2 regions of the Caulobacter sp. CCG-8 genome follow, and region 2 is predicted to be linked to the other one. Evidence: predicted binding sites of a transcription regulator. Region 2 holds the regulator's gene; the other holds the start of a gene.
The links. Region 2 encodes HrcA, which represses chaperone genes, less so after heat shock. Its sites were predicted from a motif close to GTTAGCANTCNNNNNNNNNGANTGCTAAC; they were not measured.

Region 1: a site for HrcA is predicted at 4,866-4,894, ahead of groES (co-chaperone GroES). Genes of this name have one in related genera too.

What each region holds. Positions count from the first base shown of each region.
Region 1 is NZ_JBBEUD010000007.1:219,351-227,811, reverse strand. Features, by position in the region: gene WAE60_RS09365 (hypothetical protein) at 1-23, opposite strand, end outside; gene WAE60_RS09360 (hypothetical protein) at 129-257, opposite strand; gene WAE60_RS09355 (acyltransferase) at 330-1,520, opposite strand; gene WAE60_RS09350 (LacI family DNA-binding transcriptional regulator) at 1,630-2,655, shown strand; gene groL (chaperonin GroEL) at 2,812-4,455, opposite strand; gene groES (co-chaperone GroES) at 4,515-4,805, opposite strand; gene WAE60_RS09335 (protease inhibitor I42 family protein) at 5,041-5,439, shown strand; gene WAE60_RS09330 (TonB-dependent receptor) at 5,783-8,461, shown strand, end outside.
Region 2 is NZ_JBBEUD010000004.1:114,914-123,374, reverse strand. Features, by position in the region: gene msrA (peptide-methionine (S)-S-oxide reductase MsrA) at 1-374, opposite strand, end outside; gene WAE60_RS04895 (low molecular weight protein-tyrosine-phosphatase) at 470-940, shown strand; gene grpE (nucleotide exchange factor GrpE) at 1,023-1,640, opposite strand; gene hrcA (heat-inducible transcriptional repressor HrcA) at 1,648-2,724, opposite strand; gene rph (ribonuclease PH) at 2,836-3,552, shown strand; gene WAE60_RS04875 (helix-turn-helix transcriptional regulator) at 3,682-3,912, opposite strand; gene WAE60_RS04870 (DUF2975 domain-containing protein) at 3,936-4,469, opposite strand; gene rdgB (RdgB/HAM1 family non-canonical purine NTP pyrophosphatase) at 5,044-5,649, shown strand; gene hemW (radical SAM family heme chaperone HemW) at 5,788-6,936, shown strand; gene rsmI (16S rRNA (cytidine(1402)-2'-O)-methyltransferase) at 7,037-7,906, shown strand; gene WAE60_RS04850 (YraN family protein) at 7,903-8,316, shown strand; gene WAE60_RS04845 (transglutaminase family protein) at 8,313-8,461, shown strand, end outside.

The sequences.
Region 1 (8,461 bases), on a different contig from region 2:
CGGCGGGGAAGCGGGGCGTCCATCGCGTTTCTCCCTGCGGACGCGTCGGACGCGCGCCTCGCGGGAAGTGTACGCTCACAACCTTTCAATTCATACGGGCAAATACTCTCGCAAAGAGAGTGACGCGATCAGCCCAGCACCTGGAACGCCGCCTGGCTGACCACGCCGAGGATCAGCCACAGGCCCAGCCCCAGGACGATGAACACAGGACGCGGCGAGCGCCGGTCGCGGAACCCGTGAATCTCGTGACGCGCCATGTCCTGCCCTCCAGGAACGCCGATGCGTTCGCGGAGTCAGAAACGGGCTTGGCCATAATTTCGCTGCATGTGTTAACGCGAGCGTGATCGGTTATCCACAAGCGCGGCCGCACGCTTGCGGAACCCGCCCGTCAGGAGCTTGCCGGCAAGCCAGCGGCGCACGGGTTCGTCGTAGAGCTTGAGGCAGGCCCAGGCGATCGCCACCGCGACGACGAACACCCCCGCCCCCAGCAGGGCGCCCTGGGCCGGCGGGACCTTCTTGTCGATGACCCAGCCGGTGTAGATGTAGATCAGCGGATAGTGGGTGATGTAGAGCGGATACGACAGGTCGCCGAAGAAGCGGGCGATCCGCACCGACGGCCCGTCGGCGTCCTTCTCGCCGGCCCCGAGGGCCACGATCAGCGGGAACAGCAGGATCACGCAGGCGGCTTCGTACAGGCCGTTGACCCACAGCGCCTTGCCGCCGAAGCGCGGCAGGGCCAGGGCCACGATCAGCAACAGGCTGCACAGGGCGAAGGCGTTCCTGACCTTGATCCGCTTGCCCAGCCGCATCAGCAGGACGCCCGCGAAGAACGGGAAGACGACACGGGTCAGGCCGATGCGGACGCCGTTGGCGTCCAGCGCCCAGCCGCCGATCAGGTCGCCTCGCGGGCCGGTGACCAGCAGGTGGATCGTGGCCAGCCCGGCCAGGGCCACCAGCACGCCCAGCGCGCGGTTCGACAGCTTCCGCAGGCCCACGGCGTAGAGGATGTTGGCGAGGTACTCGTAGAACAGCGACCATTGCGGTCCGTTCAGCGGATAGATCTCGCCCCAGCCGCGGATCTCGGCCGAGGGCCGCAGCGGGATCATCACGAAGCTCAGCAGCAGCACACCGACCACCTGCCAGGCCGTGACGGTCTCCAGCTTGGGGAACAGCGAGAAGTGCTGGAAGCCCAGCAGCGCCGCCCCGATCAGGCCGCCGACGATGATCATCGGCTGCAGCCGCACCAGGCGACGCTTGTAGAAGTTCCACTGGCCCATGCCCGCCCAGCGGTCGTCGTAGGCGTAGGCGATCACGAAGCCCGACAGCAGGAAGAAGAAGTCCACCGCCAGGTAGCCGTGGTTGACGATCTGCTTCTGCGGATCGCCGCCGCTGTAGGCCTCGAACAGGTGGAAGACGACCACCATCAGCGACGCCACGCCGCGCAGCCCGTCCAGGATGACGTAGTGGCTCTTGGCGGGCGCGGTCGCATCGGTCGACGTTGCGGCGGCTGAGGCGGTCATTCGGTGTTTCCCCCGGCTTCGTTGGCGGCTCCCGTTCAAGGGTCGCCCGGAAGGCTTCTTGGGTTTATCGTTAAACCACAAGCGTATTTTTGACGGGGACGCCGAAGCGATGAGCCGGGGACGCCGGACCGGCCAGGCCGGACGGGTGACGATCAAGGCGGTGGCCGCCCGGGCCGGGGTGTCGGCCATGACGGTGTCGAACGTCTTCAACGACACGGGCAAGTTCGGCCGCGAGACCCGCGAGCGGGTGCTGGCCGCCATCGCCGAGCTCGGCTACGTGCCCAACTCGGCCGCGCGGCGGCTGGTGGGGGCGACGCCGGCCCGGGTCGGCCTGCTGTACGCCGGGGTCGACAGCCTGTTCATCGACGGGGTGCTGGCGGCCACGGCGGTGGCCAGCGCCGAGCGCGGCCTGCAGCTGATGGCCCGCAAGGCCGACTCGCCGGAGGACGCCCTGGCCGTCGCCCGCGCCCTGCAGGAGGCCGGCGCCGACGCCCTGCTGCTGCTGCCGCCGTTCGACACGGTGATGGCCGGCTCGGCCCGCTTCCGGGCCCTGGGCCTGGCCGCCGCCGCGATCGCCACGGCCGCGCCCCTGCCCGGCCTGTCCACGGTGCGCATCGACAACCGCGCCGCCTCGCGGGCGGTGACGCAGCTGCTGATCGACAAGGGCCGGCGGCGGATCGCGGTCATCGCCGGCCCGCGCGACCACTCCGACAGCGTCGAGCGCCTGCTGGGCTGCCGCGAGGCGCTGGCGGCGGCCGGCCTGCCCTTGCCGGACGAACGGGTGGTCGAGGGCCGCTTCACCTTCGAGTCCGGGCTGGAGGCCGCCGAACGCCTGCTGGACCTGCCCGAGCCGCCCGACGCGATCGTCGCGGCCAATGACGACATGGCCGCCGCCGTGCTGTGGATCGCCCACCGGCGCGGCCTGGTCCTGCCCCGCGACCTGGCCGTGACGGGCTTCGACGACACCCTGCTGGCCACCCGCGTCTGGCCGTCCCTGACCACCGTGCGCCAGCCGATCGACCGGATGACCGCCCGGGCCCTGGACCTGCTGCTGGACGCCCTGCGCCAGGGGCCGGAGGCGGCGCCGACGGACGTGCTGGAGACGCATGCGCTGGTCGAGCGGGCGTCGACCTAGACCTGAGACGGGGACATGCACTTGTGCGTGTCCCCAGCGGCGGCGCGGCGGTTTGGGGACACGCACAAGCGCATATCCCCGGCCCCTACCCCGGCCCAAAGAAAAAGGGCGGGACCTTTCGGTCCCGCCCTCGTTCTTCAGCCGAGCCGACGTGGACTAGAAGTCCATGTCGCCCATGCCGCCGGGCATGCCGCCGGGGCCGCCGGCCGGGGCCGACTTCTTCGGGGCTTCGACGATGGCGGCTTCGGTGGTGATCAGCAGGCCGGCCACCGAGGCGGCGTCCTGCAGAGCGGTGCGGACCACCTTGGCGGGGTCGATGACGCCGTCGGCGACCAGGTCGACATACTGTTCGGTCTGGGCGTTGAAGCCGAAGGTGGCGTCGTCCTTCTCGAGGATCTTGCCGACCACGATCGAGCCTTCCACGCCGGCGTTCTCGGCGATCTGACGGATCGGGGCCTGCAGGGCGCGACGGACGATGGCGATGCCGGCGGTCTGGTCGTCGTTGTCGCCCGTGAGGGTCGCCAGCGCCTTCGAGGCCTTCAGCAGGGCGGTGCCGCCGCCGGGGACGATGCCTTCATCGGCGGCCGCGCGGGTCGCGTTCAGGGCGTCGTCGACGCGGTCCTTCTTTTCCTTCACCTCGACTTCGGTCGAGCCGCCGACGCGGATGACCGCGACGCCGCCGGCCAGCTTGGCCAGGCGCTCTTGCAGCTTTTCCTTGTCGTAGTCCGAGGTGGTGTCCTCGATCTGCTTCTTGATCTGCGAGATGCGGGCCTCGATGGCCGACTTCTCACCGACGCCGTCCACGATGGTGGTGTCGTCCTTGGTGATCGAGACCTTCTTGGCCTTGCCCAGCATGTCGAGCGAGACGTTCTCGAGCTTGATGCCCAGGTCTTCCGACACGACTTGAGCGCCGGTCAGGATGGCGATGTCTTCCAGCATGGCCTTGCGGCGGTCGCCGAAGCCCGGAGCCTTGACGGCGGCGACGCGCAGGCCGCCGCGCAGCTTGTTGACCACCAGGGTGGCCAGGGCTTCGCCCTCGACGTCCTCGGCGATGATCACCAGCGGACGGCCCGACTGGACGACGGCTTCCAGCACCGGCAGCAGCGGCTGCAGCGACGACAGCTTCTTTTCGAACAGCAGGATGAGCGGCTCTTCGAGCTGGACTTCCATCTTGTCGGCGTTGGTGATGAAGTACGGCGACAGGTAGCCGCGGTCGAACTGCATGCCTTCGACGACGTCGAGTTCGGTCTCGGCGGTCTTGGCTTCCTCGACGGTGATGACGCCTTCGTTGCCGACCTTGTCCATGGCGCGGGCGATCATGTCGCCCACTTCCTTGTCGCCGTTGGCCGAGATGGTGCCGACCTGGGCGATTTCGGCGTTGGTGGTGACCTTCTTCGACGACTTCTTGATCTCGTCGACGACGACGGCCACGGCCTTGTCGATGCCGCGCTTCAGGTCCATCGGGTTCATGCCGGCGGCGACCGACTTGAGGCCTTCCTGGACGATGGCTTGCGCCAGCACGGTGGCGGTGGTGGTGCCGTCGCCGGCCTTGTCGTTGGTCTTGCTGGCCACTTCGCGGATCATCTGCGCGCCGAGGTTCTCGAACTTGTCAGCCAGTTCGATTTCCTTGGCGACCGAGACGCCGTCCTTGGTCGAGCGCGGGGCGCCGAAGGACTTTTCGATCACGACGTTGCGGCCCTTGGGGCCCAGGGTCACCTTCACCGCGTTGGCGAGGATGTTGACGCCGCGCAGCATCTTGTCGCGCGCGTCCGAGGAGAAATAAACGTCTTTAGCGGCCATTTGAGAGCCCTTCTAAAAGAGAAACTTGGAGAGGAAACGGTCGAGCTGTCAGCCGGGCCTTAGGCCTCGACGATGCCCAGGACGTCGCTTTCCTTCATGATCAGCAGGTCCTGGCCGTCCACCTTCACTTCGGTGCCGGACCACTTGCCGAACAGGATGCGGTCGCCGGCCTTCACGTCGAGAGCAACAACGTCGCCCTTGTCGTTGCGGGCGCCGGGGCCGACGGCGACGACTTCGCCTTCCTGCGGCTTTTCCTTGGCGGTGTCGGGGATGATGATCCCGCCCTTGGTCTTGGTTTCTTCTTCGACGCGCTTCACCAGGACGCGGTCGCCGAGAGGGCGAAATTTCATGAGTCTTCTCCGTCGGGACGGTTTTAAATTATGGTTCGTCAGCCAGCGGGGAGCGTCGCTGTTAGCAGTCGCTCCCATCGAGTGCCAACGCCGGGCAGGAGTTAGGACCGGGGGTGGGGGGAGTCAAGGACGCCGGACGTCGATTTGCTGTGGGCGAAAACCGCTCAAGCTCAGACGGCGGACGGAAAGCCGGGTCGCAGGCGTTGGATCAGGAAGATCAGCACGAGGACGGCGCATGACAAGGATCCCCCTCCTCACCGGCCCGGCCTTCGCCGCCCTGCTCCTGCTGGGCGCCTGCGCCAGCGACGCCACCCTGCCCGTGCGCACCGTGACCGACGTCGACGCCGACGCCGGGACGGTCGAGCTGGTCAGCGGCCAGGACCTGGAGATCGCCCTGCCCCTGACCGCCGGCACGGGCTACGGCTGGCGGCTGGACCAGGAGCCCTCGCCCCTGCTGACGGGCGGCTCCAGCTTCCAGACCGAGGCCAAGGCGCCCGGCGCGCCGGTGCGGACGGTCTATCGCTACACCGCCGCCGCGCGCGGCCGGGGCGACCTGTCCTTCACGCTCAAGCGCCCCTGGGAGCCCGACGCGCCCGGCGACCGGCGGGTGGTCTTCCACATCCGCGTGCGCTGAACGCCCGACGACGCCCCGATTTCCGGACGCGCGAGGATTGTTGCGACGCCGCAAATACTCGCGGGAAACATCGCATAACGATGCTATTCCAACGTCTCGAAGGAAAATGGAAAAATCTTTTGAGGGCCACCGGTTTCCGGGACGTCTTTATGGGCGTTTTCCGGCAAATGCGGCCATGGTGTGTCCCTGACGCGACAGCGTTCTCCTAGTTTTATGACAAAGCTGTAATTGTCGTTGACCGGATTCGGAGCGGCCGATTACCTCGCCATCCGGGGAAAAACATCGACTCCGTATTCGCTCAACACACCGCGCACGAACCCTTCGTGCGTGCATGGGGGTACTTTTGCAAAAATCCACCACTCGCGCGCGCCTGCTCGCGTCTTCGCTGCTGTGCGGCGCCGTCCTGGCCGGTCCGTCCCTGGTCCTGGCTCAAACGGCTGACAACGCCACCGTCGAAGAAGTCGTCGTCACCGGTTCGCGCATCAAGCGCGACACCTTCTCGGCCCCGTCGCCGATCGCCACGGTGTCGAACGAGACCATCACCGACTCGGGCAACGTGATCCTCGGCGACGTGCTGATGGACCTGCCGATGGTCAACGCCAACAGCAACGCGCAGAACACCTCGTCGACGCTGTTCAACGCCGGTCAGGCCCGCATCGACCTGCGCGGCCTGGGCGCCTCGCGCACCCTGGTGCTGGTCGATGGCCGCCGCCACGTGTTCAGCGACGCCGCCTCGCCGGCCGTCGACCTGAACATGATCCCCTCGCTGATGGTCGAACGCGTCGACGTCGTGCCGGGCGCCGGTTCGGCCGTGTACGGCTCGGAAGCCATCGCCGGCGTCGTCAACCTGATCATGGTCAAGAAGTACGACGGGCTGAAGCTCGACGTGCAGACCGGCATCTCGCAGGAAGGCGACGGCGAAGAGTACCGCGTCGGCGCCCTGTACGGTCACAAGTTCCTGGACGATCGCCTGAACGTGGTGGTCGGCGCCGAACTGGCCCGCCAGGAAGGCATCATGCAGAAGGACCGCGACTGGGCCATTCCGGGCATCCGTCGCGACACCACCAAGGCTTCGCAGCCGGTGATCATGAACAGCCGCTCGAACACCTCGCCCTACGCGACGTTCCAGCTGATCGGCGGCAACACCCTGGGCACGGCCCGCGCCGTGACCCTGGACGTCCGCGACCCGACCAAGGTGGTCCGCCTGTCGGCCCCCTGCTCGACCGCCACCGTCCAGCCGACCTGTCAGGACGAGGCCCTGTTCTACAGCGGCGTCCTGAACCAGTTCCAGAACGAGACCAGCCGCGGCTCGGTGCGCGGCTACGCCGACTACGCCGTGACCGACCACGTCAAGCTGTTCGGCGAGTTCAGCTACGCCCGGGCCAAGGCCTACGGCATCTTCCAGCCGGCCTTCTCGTCGGCCGTCGGCGGCGGCACCATGCCGGTGACCATCAAGGGCGACAACGCCTTCCTGAACGGCACGGGCTCCACCGCCGCGGCGCTGCGCGCCGAATGGCTGGCGGCCGGCAAGACCCTGACCGCCGCCCAGACCGCCCAGGTCGGCAAGTTCTGGGTCGAGTTCGGCGGTCGTAACGTCGAGACCGACCGCGAAACCGTCCGCGCCGTCGTCGGCATGAACGGCGACTTCGACGCCATCGGCCGCAACTTCTCGTGGGACTGGTACGCCCAGTACGGCAAGACCACCGGCGACACGACCTCGTTCAACGTCCCCAACATCCAGAAGGTGCAGTGGGCCACCGACGCGATCCTGGTCGGCGGCAACGTCGTCTGCCGCGCCACCACCGTGGCCGCCACGGCCGCGGCGGCCGCCGGCTGCAAGCCCTGGGACCTGGTGAACGGCGCCTCCAAGGACGCGATCAACTACACCAACGCCACGGCCACCACGACCGCCGACATCAAGCAGACCGTCGCCGGCGCCAACATCACCACCGACCTGTTCACCCTGCCCGCGGGCGCGGTGGGCGTGGCCGCCGGTGTTGAATACCGCAAGGAAGAAAGCACCTTCATCCAGGATCCGGTCTCGGCCGTCCCGAACACGCTGTTCTTCAACGCCGTCGGCACCCGCGCCGGCCAGTACGACAGCAAGGACGCCTACGGCGAAATCCGCGTTCCGGTCTTCAAGGACCTGAAGTGGACCTACGACCTGAGCGTCGAAGCGGCCGGCCGCATCAGCGACTACTCGACCATCGGCACCGCCAAGCAATGGCGTCTGGCCGGCGAGTGGGCGCCGATCCGCGACATCCGCTTCCGGGCCAACAAGGGCACCTCGGTGCGCGCGCCCAACATCGTCGAGCTGTACTCGCCGCAGAGCGTCAACTTCACCAGCACGGCCCAGGACCCCTGCGACAAGTCGCAATACGGCGGCCTGAGCGCGTCGCAGGTGACGACCCGCGTGGCCAACTGCTCGGCGGCCATCAGCGGCTACAACAAGGACACCTTCGTCTCGAACATCGGCACGGGTCGCTCCTCGCTGCAGCTGCAACAAGGCGGCAACCCCGACCTGAACGAGGAAAAGGCCACCACGACCCAGATCGGCGTGGTCCTGCAGCCGCGCTTCATGCCGGGCTTCCAGCTGGCCTTCGACTGGTACAAGAGCGACATCACGGATGAAGTCGGCACCGTCCCGACCCAGACCCTGCTGACCGACCTCTGCTACAACTCGACCACGGCCTACGCCTCCAACCCGTTCTGCGCCCAGATCATCCGGGACGCGACCGGCAGCTCGCAGACGCCGGCCGCCGGCGTGGCGGGCGGCATCAGCCGCGTGATCCTGCTGAACCAGAACGTGGCGTCGGTGAAGATCGAGGGCTGGGACTCCTCGGCCCAGTACCAGTTCCCGCTGGCCAGCCTGCTGCAGGTGAGCGACGAGATCGGCGACGTCAGCCTGCGCGTCGACGTCACCCGTCAGTATCACTGGAAGCTGCAGGGCCTGCCGGGCCAGGCCTTCACCGAGCTGGCCAACGCCATTCCGAACGCGACCCCGGAATGGAAGGCCAACATG
Region 2 (8,461 bases):
GTCACCACCTTGCCCGGCCACAGGCCCGAGGCGTCGACGTCCTCGATGGTCTCCTCGGCCACGCGCTTCTGCTCGTCGTCCAGGTAGAAGATCGCCGAGCGGTAGCTGAGGCCCTTGTCGTTGCCCTGGCGGTTCAGGGTGGTCGGGTCGTGGATCTGGAAGAAGAACTCCAGGATCCGGCGATAGCTGATCACGGCCGGGTCGAAGACGATCTCGATCGCCTCGGCGTGGGTGCCGTGGTTGCGGTAGGTGGCGTTGGGCACGTCGCCGCCGGAATAGCCGACGCGGGTCTTGATCACCCCGGGATAGCGGCGCAGCAGGTCCTGGACGCCCCAGAAACAGCCGCCGGCGAGGATCGCGGTTTGCGTGGTCATGGGAAGTCGGCCTTTCGTCAGGAGAATGGGCGAGGCTACATGTTGGGCCTGCCGAGGCCGCGCGCAAGCGGCCCGCACATCGCCGAAGGTTGCCCGTGCCGCGTCCCGCCGTCCTGTTCGTCTGTCTCGGAAACATCTGCCGCTCGCCCCTGGCCGAGGCGGCCTTCCGCCGCGAGGTCGAGCGGCGGGGCCTGGAGGTCGAGATCGATTCGGCCGGCACCGGGTCCTGGCACGTGGGCCACCCGCCCGACCGCCGGGCCCAGGCGACGGCGCTGCGCAACGGCGTCGACATCGCCCACTACCGCGGCCGGCAGGTGGAGCCCGAGGACTTCCGCCGGTTCACCCACGTCGTGGCGCTGGATCGCGACAACCTCGCCGACCTGAAGCGCATCCGGCCGTCTGACGCGACGGCGGAGCTGCTGTTGCTGCTGGACGCGGTCGAAGGCCGCCGGGGCAAGTCGGTGGCCGATCCGTATTACGGCGAGGACAAGGACTTCGACACGACCTGGGCGGATGCGGTGGCCGGGGCCAAGGGGCTGGCGGATTTGATCGAGGGGGAGGGCTGAGCGCTCTCCCGCACTCCAAATGCTGTCATCCCGGACAGCCTCTGCGAGGCTTCCGGGATGACAACGGATTTTGCGGTTGAGACTAAGCCTTGGTGTCGAACGAACCGCCCGTATCCGCGCCGTTGCTGGCGTAGGGGTTGGGGGCGGCGGTCGGTTCGGCCGGGGCGTCCGGGCCGGTCGAGCCCTTGGCGGCCACGGCGACCATGGCCGGGCGGACCAGGCGGCCCATCAGCTCGTAGCCGGCCTGCAGAACCTGGATGACGCCGCCGGCGGCGACCTCGTCCGAGGGCTGCTCCATCACCGCCTGGTGCAGGTGCGGGTCGAACTTCTCGCCCTTGCCCGGGTCGATCTTCTTCAGGCCGTTGCGTTCGAAGGCGCTCTGCAGCTCCTTCTCGGTCATCTCGACGCCGATGATGAAGTTGCTGACCGCCGCGTCCTGCGACTCGCGCGGGCTGTGGGCGGTGGCGCGCGACAGGTTGTCGGCCACGCCGAGAAGGTCGCGGGCGAACTTCTGGATCGCGTAGGCGCGGGCGTCGTTCATCTCGCGCTCGGCCCGACGCTTGGTGTTCTCGGCCTCGGCGGCGAAGCGCAGCGCCTGGTCCTTCAGGGCGGCCACTTCCAGCTGCAGCGCCTCGATTTCCTGCGCGGCGTCGTCGGCCTCGAAGGCCACGTCCTCGGCCGGCGTTTGTTCGTCGGTCATCTAGTCCTCATCCGTCCATCATCCGCCCGAGCACCCGGGCGGTATAGTCCACCAGCGGGATCACCCGAGCGTAGTTCAAGCGGGTGGGGCCGATCACGCCGATCGCCCCCAGCACCTTCTGTCGGCCCGTCATATAGGGCGCCGCGATCAGGGAGGAACCCGAAAGCGAAAAGAGTCGCGTTTCGGCCCCGATGAAAATGCGCACGCCCTCGGCCGTCCTCACGTCGTCCAGCAGGCCGATCAGCTGGCCCTTCTGCTCCAGGTCGTCGAACAGCCGGCGCACGCGCTCCAGGTCCTCCCGGGCGCTGGCGTCGGCCAGCAGGTTGGCGCGGCCCCGCACGATCAGGGCGCGATCGGGGTCCTCGCCGCCGCTCCAGGCGGCCAGGCCGTCCTCGACCAAACGCGCCGCCGCGGCGTCCAGTTCACGCCGGGCCGTGTCCAGCTCGGCGGCCATCTCGACCTTGGCCTCGTTCAGGGTGCGGCCGCGCAGGCGGGCGTTGAGGAAGTTCGAGGCCTCTTGCAGGGCGGCCGGGGTGACGCCGGCGGCGCGCCGCATCAGCCGGTTCTCCACCGCGCCGTCGTCGAACACCATGATCGCCAGCGCCTGGTCGGCGCCCAGGGCCACGAACTCCACGTGCTTGACCCCGCCCTCGCGGACCGGGGCGACCACCACCCCGGCGCCGCCGGCGAGGCCCGACAGGATCGCGCTGGCCTCGCCCATGGCCTCCTCGAACGAGCGGCCGTGGGCGAACAGGCGCGACTCGATGATGCGCCGCTCCTCCTCGCCGATGTCGCCCACCTCCAGCAGGCCGTCGACGAACATCCGCAGGCCCGCATGGGTGGGGATGCGGCCGGCGCTGGTGTGGGGGGCGTCCAGCAGGCCCAGCTGGGCCAGATCCTGCATGGTGTTGCGGATCGAGGCCGGCGACAGCTGCACCCCGCCGCGCGAGATCGTCCGCGATCCGACCGGTTCGCCGGTCTCCAGATAGGATTCGACCACCCGCCGGAAGATGTCGCGGGCGCGGGCGTCCAGGTCCGTGAGGCTGGGAGTCTGTGCGGAAAACCCCGAAAAGAGCTGTGTCATGTAGCCTTCGAACGCGCCTCACCCGGATGTCTCGGGCTTCGACGGGATTGGACGACCGTCTTAACTAGGATAAGCGGCCCCATCCTATCACGCAAAGCCCCGGAGTTTCCCATGCGTCCGTCCGAACGCGCCGCCGACCAAACGCGCGAAGTCACGCTGGAAACCGGCGTCAACCGCTACGCCGAAGGCTCGTGCCTGGTCGGCTTCGGCCACACCAAGGTGCTGGTCACCGCCACGGTCGAGGAAAGCGTCCCCGGCTGGCTGCGCAACAAGGGCTCGGGCTGGGTCACGGCCGAATACGGCATGCTGCCGCGCGCCACCCACACCCGGGGCCGCCGCGAGGCCGCGATCGGCAAGCAGAGCGGTCGCACCCAGGAGATCCAGCGCCTGATCGGCCGCAGCCTGCGCGCCGTGGTCGACCTCAAGGCCCTGGGCGAGCGCCAGATCAGCCTGGACTGCGACGTCATCCAGGCCGACGGCGGCACCCGCACCGCCGCCATCACCGGCGCCTGGGTCGCCCTGCGCATCGCGGTCAACTACCTGATCGAGGAAGGCGTGCTGAAGACCGACCCGATCCTGGGCCAGGTGGCGGCCGTCTCGTGCGGCGTGTTCAAGGACACCCCGGTGCTTGACCTGGACTACGAGGAAGACAGCAGCGCCGAGGCCGACAGCAACTTTGTGCTGACCAACGCCGGCGACATCGTCGAGATCCAGGCCACCGGCGAGAAGCGCGGTTTCACCCGCGCCGAGTTCGAGCAGCTGTTCGCCCTGGCCGAGAAGGGCATCGGCGAGCTGTTCGTGAAACAGCGCGAGGCGGTTTCGAAATAGAAGATTTCCCTCCCCCTTGTGGGGAGGTGGCTCTGGCGGAGCCAAGGTCGGGTGGGGTTTTCTGACTCAGCAGGCCCCACCCACCAGCTTCGCTGGTCCCCCCTCCCCGCAAGGGGGAGGGAAAACCCTTTAGTCCTCCTCGTGAGCCTCTCCCGGCCCCGGCTCGTAGGTCATCAGATCCCCCGGCTGGCAGTTCAGCTCCCTGCACAGGGCGTCCAGCGTCGTGAAGCGCACGGCGCGGGCCTTGCCGGTCTTGAGGATCGACAGGTTCGCGATGGTCACGCCGACCCGGTCCGACAGCTCGGTCAGCGACATCCGCCGTTCCAGCAGGATGCGGTCCAGTTGCACGCGGATGGCCATGGGATTCTAAAGTCTCCGCGGGGTCAGATGGTCAGCTCGGCCTCCCGTCGAAGGCGCGCGCCCTCGCGGAAGACCTCGGCCAGGACGAACACCACCAGGACCGGGAACCAGGCGCTCAGGCTGAACGAGCCGTCGACGATCTTGGTGTCCGGCGCCAGCCACTTGGCCAGGGCGGCGAAGATGTAGTGGCCGATCTCGAGGGCGGCCAGGACCAGGCCCACCACCCGCAGGCGGCGGACATTGTCCGGATGGAACGGGTCGCCGGCGGTCAGGGTGGAGAACACCCGCCGCAGGCGCTCGACGATCACCATCCAGCCGCCGGACAGCAGGGCCCAGGCCCCCAGGGCGCCGGCGAACAGCGGCCCCTTGCTGATCAGCTCGTCGACCGAGCTGCCGATATGCAGTTTCGAGGTGATCAGTTCGGGATTGAAGCTGAGCAGCAGCACCGCGACCGTGAAGATCGCCAGCAGGCTGACCCAGACCCACAGGCCCACATAGATCACGTCGAGAATAATCTTCAGGAAGCTCGACACCGAGCCAGGCCCCAAGGCGCGCATCCGCTCTTCCCCTTCCCCTCACACAGAAACGCCGACCATGCCCCGGCGGATCGGGACGGGTCAAAGGCGAGCTCTCGGCCGGGGTCAGAAGGTCTTGATCGCGAAGGTCACGGCGGCGAGCGGCAGACCGGCGATCAGCGTCAGCGTGGCCAGGCGGGTGGCGACGGCGTCGACGATGCGGAACAGTCTGGCGGCGGACATGGCGGGCCTTCGGATCGGGTGGGGCGGGACCGCGCCGACATGGCGTTTCTCCCATACGGCGAACATAGGGAGCGATTCCACGACCGCCAATGTCGCTTATCGATAAACGATATTAAACCTCTGTAATGATCGCGCTCACCGAACGGATTATCCAAGGTGTGGCGCCGGGGCCACCATGGCGACACGCGGGCCGGGGACATGCGCTTGTGCGTGTCCCCACCAGGTGCACGGCATCGGAAGAAAAGCCGAAACGCTTTGGCCTGTTGTCGGGACACGCACACGTGCATGTCCCCGTCTGAACACGAACCTTGCGGGCGCCCGGCCAGATGGGGGAGTAGAAGCCTCGTTGGCATGATTTCCGAGGAGAGACGCGATGACGCTGAAGCTGGAAGCGGGAACGAAGCTCGTCGCGGCGACCCACAATCCGGGCAAGGCCAAGGAACTGGCCGCCCTGCTGGACGGCCGCTTCGAGGTGCTGGCGGCCGGCGCCCTGGGCCTGCCCGAGCCGGACGAGACCGAGACGACCTTCGTCGGCAACGCCCTGCTCAAGGCCCGCCACGCCGCCGACCTGTCGGGCCACATCGCCCTGGCCGACGATTCGGGCGTGTCGGTCGCCGCCCTGGACGGCGCGCCGGGCATCTATTCGGCGCGCTGGGCCGGGCCGTCCAAGGACTTCGCCGTGGCCATGGACAAGGTCGCCGAGCGCATCGAGGAGACCGGCTCGGAGGACCGCTCGGCCTGGTTCACCTGCGCCCTCGCGGTCGCCTGGCCCAACGGCGGGCCGGCGGTGGTGGTGCAAGGCGAGGTCCACGGGACCCTGACCTTCCCGCCGCGCGGCGACCGGGGGTTCGGCTACGACCCGATCTTCATCCCCAGCGGCCACGACCAGACCTTCGGCGAGATGGACCCGGCCGCCAAGGACGCCATGAGCCACCGCGCCGTGGCCTTCGCCAAGCTGAAGGCGGCGCTGTTTGAATAGAGCCCCCCATCATTGTCATCCCGGAAGCCTCGCAGAGGCTGTCCGGGACCCAGGGGACTGGGCGAAGGCGGTGCGGTTCACCTGGGTCCCGGACAGCGCTGCGCGCTTCCGGGATGACAATCTTTGCGAGGCGTCGAGATGATCGACGCTCCTCCGCTGGGGGTTTATGTCCACTGGCCCTACTGCTCGCGCATCTGCCCCTATTGCGACTTCAACGTCGTGCGCGACCGGGGCAGGACCGACGAGCAGGCCGCCCTGGCCGACGCCATCGTCGCCGACCTCAAGGCCCAGCGCGCCCTGACCGGCCCGCGTCGGCTGCTGTCGATCTTTTTCGGCGGCGGCACGCCCTCGCTGATGGATCCCGCCCAGGTCGCCCGGGTGATCGAGACCGCCAAGGCGCTGTGGACTCCGGCCGACGACCTGGAGATCAGCCTCGAGGCCAATCCGACGGACGCCGAGACCGACCGCTTCGAGGCCCTGGCCGCGGCCGGGGTGGCGCGGCTGTCGCTGGGCGTCCAGGCCCTGGACGACGCGGCGCTGAAGCTGCTGGGCCGCAACCACGACGCCGGCTCGGCCCGGCGGGCCCTGGCCGTGGCGGCGAAGGCCTTCCCGCGCCTGTCGGCCGATCTGATCTACGCCCGGCCCGGCCAGACGGTGGAGGCCTGGACGGCCGAGCTGTCGACCCTGATCGCCCTGGGCCCGGAACACGTCTCGCCCTACCAGCTGACCATCGAGGCGGGCACCGCCTTCGACCGCGCCGTGGGCCGGGGCAAGCTGGTCGTACCCGACGAAGACCTGGCCGCCGCCCTGTTCGAGACCACCCAGGCCGTGCTGGAGGCCGCCGGCTTCGACGCCTACGAAGTGTCCAACCACGCCCGGGGGCAGGCCGCCCGGTCGCGCCACAACCTCGTCTACTGGCGCGGCGTCGACTATGTCGGCGTCGGTCCCGGGGCCCACGGTCGCCTGACCTTGGCCGAGGGAAAGCTGGCCACCACGGCCCGTCGGGGGATCGCCGACTATGTTCGCGCGGTCGCCGAGACCGGCGTCGGCTTCGAGCCCGAGGCCCTCACGCCCCTGGAGGCGGCCGAGGAGCGGCTGCTGCTGGGCCTGCGCATCGACGACGGCGTGGCCTTCGCCGAGGTCGCGCCCCTGGGGCTGTCGCCGGACACGCCCAGGGTGAAATCCCTGGTTGAAGATGATCTTCTCGTGGACGATAGGATCAGGCTTCGCGCCACGCGGTCCGGTCGTCTCGTCCTGGACCGGCTGACAGGAATGCTCGCGACCTGATAACCCTGTCGACCATGGTCTTGCGTAACCCGCGTCGTCGGCGCCTTTGTTCGTGTCGGTCCCCAGTCTCCTCGGGCCCAGTCTGTCGGAAAGTCCGCCCTTGAGCCGCCAGCTTCCTCCGCCCGCCCTGTCCGACGCGCCGTTGGCGCCGGGGCTGTATCTGGTGGCGACGCCGATCGGGAACCTGCGCGACATCACCCTGCGGGCCCTGGACGTGCTGAACGGCTGCGACGTCCTGCTGGCCGAGGACACCCGGGTGTCGGGCAAGCTGCTGGCCGCCTACGCCATCTCCAAGAAGCTGCAGCGCTACGACGAGCACGTGGCCGACCGCGAGACGCCGCGCATCCTGGAGCGGCTGGAGGCTGGCGAGCGGATCGCCCTGGTCTCGGACGCCGGGACGCCGATGGTCTCCGATCCCGGCTCGCGCCTGGCCCAGGCGGCCATCGCGGCCGGCCACGCCGTGTTCCCGATCCCCGGCGCCTCGGCGGCCCTGGCGGCCCTGACCCTGGCCGGCCTGCCCACCGACCGCTTCCTGTTCGCCGGCTTCCCGCCGACCAAGACCGCCGCGCGCAAGACGTTCTTCGAGGAGCTGGCCAATACGCGCGCCACCCTGATCTTCTACGAGGGCGCCTCGCGGGTGGCCGACAGCCTGGCCGACATGGCCGCCGTGTTCGGCCCGCGCCCCGGCGCCGTGGCCCGCGAGCTGACCAAGCTCTACGAGACCTGCGTCCGGGGCCCGCTCGACGTCCTGGCGGCCGATCCGCGGTTCGAGGCCCCCAAGGGCGAGATCGTCATCCTGGTCGGCCCCGGCGAGGACAAGGTCGCCAGCGCCGACGACGCCGAGGCCGCGCTGCGCGAGGCCATGACCCGCCTGCCGCTGGGCGAGGCCGCCGCCGAGGTCGCCAAGGCCCTGGGCCTGTCGCGCAAGGACCTCTACCGCCAGGCCCTGGCCATGAAGGAGGCCGGATGAGCCTAGCCCGTCCCGCCCGCCCAGAACGTCCGATCCGGCCGGAACGGCAGGCGCGCGGCGCGGCCGCGCGGCTGTCGGGACGGCGCGCCGAGGTGGTCGCGGCCCTGTGGCTGATGGCCAAGGGCTATCGCATCCTCGGCTTCCGCCTGGCCACGCCGCTGGGCGAGATCGACCTGCTGGCGCAACGCGGCGGCGTGCTGGCCGTTGTGGAGGTCAAGAGCCGAACCAGTCTGGAGGCCGCGCTGGAAGCGGTGACCTACGAGCAGAGGGCTCGCCTGCGTCGCGCCGGGGCGCATGTCGCCGCCCACCGCGCCGGCCTGCGCGACGCGACGGTGCGCCTGGACCTGATCGCCCTGGCCCCCGGCCGTCGCCCGCGCCACGTCCCCAACGCCTGGGCGGACGACCAATGACGCGGGAAGAGGCCGAAGCCCTGCTGACGAGCGCCGGGGAGTGCTCGGACAAGGCCTTCCCCCTGTTCGACGCCGCCCTGGCCTGCGCGGTGCACGACGATCCCGACCGCGACCTGGCCCCCGTGCTCGACATGGCCAAGGCCTC